3 regions of the Sporosarcina koreensis genome follow, and region 1 is predicted to be linked to each of the others. Evidence: riboswitches for the same ligand, from Rfam matches in the RefSeq annotation. Region 1 holds a riboswitch; each other region holds the start of a gene.
The links. A riboswitch is a leader RNA that binds a small molecule or an ion and turns the genes downstream of it on or off. The one in region 1 is predicted to bind thiamine pyrophosphate.

Region 2: it holds a riboswitch for thiamine pyrophosphate, as region 1 does, so the genes downstream of both, ACFPTP_RS11220 (YkoF family thiamine/hydroxymethylpyrimidine-binding protein) here and tenA (thiaminase II) in region 1, are expected to answer to the same signal.
Region 3: it holds a riboswitch for thiamine pyrophosphate, as region 1 does, so the genes downstream of both, thiT (energy-coupled thiamine transporter ThiT) here and tenA (thiaminase II) in region 1, are expected to answer to the same signal.

Annotation. Positions count from the first base shown of each region.
Region 1 is NZ_JBHSNP010000010.1:38,520-40,791, reverse strand. It holds gene thiM (hydroxyethylthiazole kinase) at 1-385, opposite strand, end outside; gene tenA (thiaminase II) at 385-1,065, opposite strand; TPP riboswitch at 1,166-1,273, opposite strand; gene ACFPTP_RS05310 (ICP22 family protein) at 1,766-2,272, shown strand, end outside.
Region 2 is NZ_JBHSNP010000025.1:63,584-65,855, forward strand. It holds gene ACFPTP_RS11215 (ECF transporter S component) at 1-416, opposite strand, end outside; gene ACFPTP_RS11220 (YkoF family thiamine/hydroxymethylpyrimidine-binding protein) at 418-999, opposite strand; TPP riboswitch at 1,078-1,184, opposite strand; gene ACFPTP_RS11225 (NUDIX hydrolase) at 1,278-1,760, opposite strand.
Region 3 is NZ_JBHSNP010000025.1:38,762-41,033, reverse strand. It holds gene map (type I methionyl aminopeptidase) at 1-491, opposite strand, end outside; gene ACFPTP_RS11115 (magnetosome magnetite crystal formation protein family) at 582-923, opposite strand; TPP riboswitch at 1,016-1,117, shown strand; gene thiT (energy-coupled thiamine transporter ThiT) at 1,303-1,863, shown strand; gene ACFPTP_RS11105 (tryptophan-rich sensory protein) at 1,889-2,272, opposite strand, start outside.

The DNA.
Region 1 (2,272 bases):
CCGCGATGGACGCGATCTCACCGGCATTTCCCCGGATGAGCGTAATCTCCAATTCCTCCAGAAGTTTTGCAACTGTCCGTTTACGGAAAACAGTCGCCCCCGCACCGACCGGATCCAATACGAGTGGCCGCCCTTTAATAGAAGCGCTTTTTCCAGCTGCGATCATTGATTCAACAACCGAACTGTCCAGCGTGCCGATATTGAGCAATGTACACGAGGAAACGGCGGCTACTTCCGCCGCCTCCTCGATTGCACCCGCCATGATCGGCGAAGCGCCCAATGCGAGCAAGCCATTCGCTTGAAAGTTTGCAACGACAATATTCGTGATGCAATGAACCAACGGGCTTTGCGAACGCAGTTCATGCAGCAATGAAGATTGCGCCATTATGCATGCACCTCCGTTTCAAACGACCATTTTTGCTTCGTCCATGCCATTTCCCAAAACTGCAATTCATAATGGACACTTTTAATGAAATGGGCTTTCAATTGTTCCCTTCTTTTATCCGAAAGTTCTTCCGTAAGTTTATTCAAACGATCGATCTGTTCACGGGTTGCCTGCTCGAACCATTCAGAACTGTACGTGGCAATCCATTTATCGTAAACCGGATGATTCGGTTTCGCGTCCTTCAGCCGCTCCCCGATTTCGTAATACAACCAATAACATGGAAGCAACGCTGATAATGTCGCGGCCAAGTCACCTTCCAATGCGGCCCTGTACAAATGCGACGTGTAGGCATACGCTGTCGGCGCAGGTTCGAAACTTTTAATGTCATTATCTGTAACGCCCAGCAGGCCAAAAAAACCTTCATGCAATGAAATTTCCGCACCGCACGTTCCCTCCGCATGCTGCGCAAACCGTTGCACCGTCAATAAATCCGTAGCCTGCACAGCTGCCAGGGCATGGACTTTCGCAAAGTGCTTCAAATAATACGAGTCTTGCAGGACATACTGTTTGAAGACATCTTCAGGCAAAGTCCCTTCAGCGAGCGCCGCAATGAATGGATGGTGGAAGCTTGCCTCCCAAACATCGCTGCATTCCTTCCGTACCTCTTCACAAAACGTCATTCCAACCACTCCTTTATAGTTTTAGAAAACCAAAAAAGCCGCTTCACTCAACACAATCGTTGAAGAAGCGGCTCGCAAATCGGCGGAAGATAACCTTTGGAAGACGTGCGATCCACTTCCCTACGCTGGTATGAGCCAGATCAGGTTCGAAGGGTCCGCGTATCGATACACGTCTCAGTCTTTTACAAAGACTCCCCCAGTGGTTAACTCTTTTCAGTTTTCTACTTCACTATATCATAGATTACTAGTTTCGTAAGGTCCGCGTAATATTTTGTAATACATAACGTTAGACCCTTAAGACCATTCGTTAAACATAACAATAAAGTAATGGGACATCTATGCAAGGCAATTTGACGGTATTTTCAACGCAGGAATAAATTGGATATCCAGGGTCTAATTCATTAGAATACATCCTTTTTTAGTATTTTAATGTGTTTTCTCTTTATTACAAAGGTTAATATTTCCATGAATATCTGTTAATTGGTTGTCACACCCCTGTTATTTTCTTTTGTTATTGTTGGTATTGTGCAGTTGGGACACTGCTCACATCCGAATGAAAGCTTTCATCCGGATAGTAAAAAAACGAACCCACCTGAGAAGGAGGCGGATGTACATATCGACTTAAAAAGATGAATGTTATTTCGCTTCAGTATTGAGTAGTCGGGAACGAAAAATTTAAGAAAAGGGAGTTTGATGAATCTTGGTTAACGAAACGAATCGTAATGAGAAGAACACGAAAAAGAGAATTTTACCGTTTGTCATGTCGACATCGATGCTAACTGCAGCTATTTTCGGAGCAAGCGGTTCGGCGTTCGCTGCGGAAAATGGCGAGCCAGAGTTTAAAAATCATGGCGAAAAGGTTTCCTATTATGCAACGAGTATTCCTGGATCTCCTGACAAAGGTAAATTCATGCGTACAATTGCAAATAAAAACTTCGTAGCTGCTGATCTGGATGAAGATGATTCAGACGATACTACTGGTGATGACGACGCTACGGACACGCCAAATGATGACGAAGAAAATACAGATACACCTGTAGATGAAGAGGACGATGCTGTAGATGCGCCAGCTGACGAAGATGTTGATGCTCCGGCTGATGAAGAAGGAGATGTTGATGCTCCGGCTGATGAAGAAGGAGATGTAGAAACTCCTGCTGATGAGGAAGTAGATGCTGAAACTCCTGCTGATGAAGAGGATGCTGAAGAA
Region 2 (2,272 bases), on a different contig from region 1:
GTGAAACCGCCTAGGAAATAGCCGTAGATAAAGCTGAAAACCGAAGAGCCGACCCCTGCCAACATGAGCACCCATAGATCAAATCGACGATAGCGTGTTGCAGCGAAAGCCGCCTCGGCGCCTAACCCCTGAATAACTCCTGCGAGGATCAACCGCGGACCGACCGCATTCCCTAATAGCACTTCGACGGCAGCAGCAATGGTCTCTGAAATGACGGCCGCGCCAGGTTTCCGGATAATGTACATGCAGATAATCGACACGATGAACCAAATGCCGAAAATCCATTCATAGGCGATCGGACCAATGAATCCCGACCATATATTCCCGACATGCAGAAAAAGCAAATAGACGATTCCGAACACAACCGAAAACAGCGACATGAGGACGACTTCTTTCAGCTTCCATGACTTCAACATATTACAGCCCTCCGTGTGACGGACTGTTGATGCTCATTGAAACAGTCATGACCAAATGCTTATGCTCTTCAGACCGCGCATTGCTGAAAGCTTCCTCGTAAAATGCGAACACATCATGGATATCCCCATGGATGCCGCTTGCGTAATGCATCGATTCATTGAACACGCCCTGCTCCTTTGCCCGGTCCACTTCGCGATAAATGATCTCCATATACGACGGATTATTCATCGGATAGAGCGCAAATTGGGAGGATACATATTGCTTTGCCGTATCCGTATTCGCGATCTTCTCGCCTTTATCCAAATATGCATCGCCCGCCGTATCACCCGGGCAGCCAGCTGAAAAAGTGCCCGATAGCGCAATATGCTTGCCCGTTTTCGCAGCATGCAGAGCAATCGCCTTCGCCACATTGAACACATGAACTTGCTTGCCGCGAATGACGGTGGACACATCATCTGTATGCATCCACACATTCGACGTATCCGTTTGTTCAAGCGCTCCTTTAATAATACTTACAAAATCATCTGCCATCGGATGCAATGAGAAACGAAATCCGACAATTGGGCTTAACCCACATTCCATTTCCTTCGACCTCCCAAAAAATTTTCATAAAAAAAACTACATCCCGGAAGATGTAGCACTTCTCCAATATGAAACAATCGGAAAGCCACTACACTTCCCCACGCAGGTATTATCCTGATCGGGTCATAAGGGATCGGAGCTGTTGCTCGCATCTCAGCCAATAGTGGGCACCCCTAGTGCAGAAAACGGTATGTAGTTGTTAGTTATGCTGCCATTAGTATAGACGAAGTATTTTTTATTGTAAATAAAATCTGGCAAACTCGTACTTTTGTATCGGACTACACCTTCCTGCTCAATTTCAATTCAAATTCAGGATGTGTCACGTATTCTTGATATTCAACATTCCCGTCAAACTTGAAATACTCTTCGATACGGACCCGGATCGCTGGTTGCGTAATATACTCAAGCACTTTATCCTTAGGAACCCACCTGCAATCGGACGTTTCTTCCGACGTGCACAATTCCCCGCCAACCGGCTTGCAAGCAAAATCGAACATTACTTTCGTCGGTACATCCGTCACCCCGTCATACCATTTATAAATGGCCGAGTTCGTATAGACCCCAATGAGGTGGCTCACTTCCACGTCAATGCCGCTTTCCTCTTTCACTTCGCGGATGACTCCATCCATCAAGTTTTCTCCGACTTCGACTTGTCCTCCTGGGAAAACCCATCCCCCATGTTCTGTTTTCACAATTAAGAGATTCCCTTCCCTGTCTTCCACGAGCCCACCACAGGCTACGATATGTGTCGGCATCGCCATTCTTCCCATCCCCTTTTTGAATTAATCTATTTATTTCTATAATAACAATCTTCTCCTGCTGATTAAAGCTCCTATTCAAAATAGTACATACTGTGCAAAAAAAACCCCTTGACCAGAACAGTCAAAGGGTTACTTGCTTTATGAATGAATCGCCTGATGTGTTGCACTCTATTAAAAATTACTAAAGCTGCCTCCGTGGTGCATGCCTCCGTGGTGCATGTGGTGGTGGGTATGGGTGTGCATATGATGGGCACCTGTATGATGAACACCTGTATGGTGAACACCTGTATGGTGAACACCTGTATGGTGGACACCTGTATGATGGACACCAGTATGATGCATATGCCCAGGATGGTGGCTCATGTGTCCCGTGTGAACATGGTGATGATGATGTACATGATGGTGTTCATGACGGCGCCTTTCGCCCATGTGATGTTGTTCAGGATTTCTCACGTCTATCCCTCCTTCATTTCTCATTCATCATTATGGTATGTCTAAATTCAAATCGATTG
Region 3 (2,272 bases), on a different contig from region 1:
AAGTTCTTGATGACTTTCAAGCCGTTATCCTTCGCTTCCCGCTCGACTACTTTCCCAATTTGGCTTAACTTTGAGCCTGCTTTCACTTTTGTCATCGCACGGTCAAATGCGCTTTTCGCCACGTCGCAAAGCAGTTGTTTCTTCTCATCCGCTGTGCCGACGACGAATGAAATGCCGGTATCTGCAAAGTACCCGCCGAATGATGCAGAGACATCGATATTGACAAGGTCGCCGTCCTGGATGACGCGCGATCCCGGAATGCCGTGGGCAACTTCATGATTGACACTGATGCATGTATAGCCCGGGAACTCATATTGGTCAATCGGTGCTGACACAGCTCCGCGCTCGGCAAGAAGGCGCCCTCCGAGTTCATCAATCTCTTTTGTCGTAATGCCCGGAACAGTCGCCGCCTTCATAGCTTCCCGCACTTCTGCGACGATGCGACCGATCTTTTTCAACGCTTCGATCTCTTCGTTGTTCTTCACAATCATGATTTACAGGTCCCTTCTTTGAAACGTAATTTTCCATCTGATTATAACATAGTTATTCAATCGTAAAGAAACGTATGCCTGTCCTGTCTATCATTTCAACACTTTCACGCCTTGGTAGACGTTCCAGATGACGACGAATAAAAATAGCAGTCCATAGATGATCATGAATAGAAATGGCGCCAGTCCCCAAAAGTCGAATCGCCCTGTCATCATGGTGTGCATCCTCGACTCATAGGAGATCATCGAAAACGAAAACAGGATGAATCCCGCAATGAGGAGTACGACCGGGACAAGATGCGAGATGAGTGAACGCTTCGCATGGCCTTTCACTTCATGGTCATCCGTGACAAAATAGACGATTGCAGGCAGCAGCAGAGGCGAAAAGAATATGCTGAAATAACAGAGGGCGGATAATAGTTTATTATTGGTCATGGGCTTACCTCCCGTAATTCTAATAAGTAGTTTACAATATCATCTTGCTTATAAGTACTTTAACATATACAATGGAGACGACAATTGAATTACATGACCACAAGGGGGGCCTTCAACGGCTGAGATTGGACATTTGTCCTGACCCTTCGAACCTGTAAGTTCATGCTTGCGTAGGGATGTGGATGGAAACTGACAACGATCGATGTCTCGGTTCTATCCGGGATGTCGTTTTTTGTTGCAAAAGAGTTTTGAAGCTGTTTACTAACCGTAGCCATGATCGGCGTCATTCAAACATGCCGATTATCTGTGATGCCCGGTCGAGGCAAACAAACCGCTTTTTCATTCCGTATCCCTCCGACAAAAAAAGGGGGAGTTAGAATTGGATCGTAAACGTCTGCAGTTTTTATTAGAGGTTGCTATTTTTGGAGCTTTATCATTTGTCTTGGATATGCTTGTCTTGTTCAAGATGCCCCAAGGGGGATCCGTCACATTGTCCATGTTGCCAATCATCGTTATTGCATTCAGATGGGGAATACTTGGCGGAATGTTAACAGGGTTTATTACCGGACTATTACAGGTAATTAGTGGGGCATATGTGTTGAATATCTACCAGGCGGCGCTCGATTATTTTGTGGCTTATTCGCTGGTAGGGATTGCGGCAGTTACATTGGGCTGGTTGATTAGTAGTAGAAAAGCGGGGAATAAACGATCGATGGTTTCAGCAATTGTTATAGGTACTGTCATTGGAGGAGTATTACGATTCCTTGCCCATTATATCGGTGGGATTATTTTCTTCGCCGAATTCGCAGGAGATCAGCCGGTATGGTTGTATTCACTTGTGTATAATGCATCGTATATGATTCCATCAATCATACTTTGTGCAATTGTAGTAGTACCTTTATTCACAACCGCTCCACGACTGATTCAAAGGGCGGCATAAAAAAAGGAGTAGGCGTATGATGAACTCATATGCCTACTCTATTTTTGTTGTCAATGCGTCTGCCTGAAAACAGGAAGATGCACGTGATGATGACGGCAGATAAGAAGATGGCCGCTGCAGAGATGAATAGCTCTTCCGTCCCGTTTCTGACAGCAATGCCGATAAATGCCCAAACAAACACAAGATTCATCACATAATCCTTGTGGTGGTACATAAAATGTAAAGCGAACGCAGTTGAAACCGTTAAGAAGATGACTGTCCATAATGGATCGCTTAACCCGAATCCTGTCCAACCATGGATCATCAGCAAATAACTGACATTCGAGATGGTTGTGATGAAAATCCATCCTGTGAGCAAACTGAATGGCGCTCTGCCAAACATTCGGTTATCTTGTTTCGGAAAGATAAA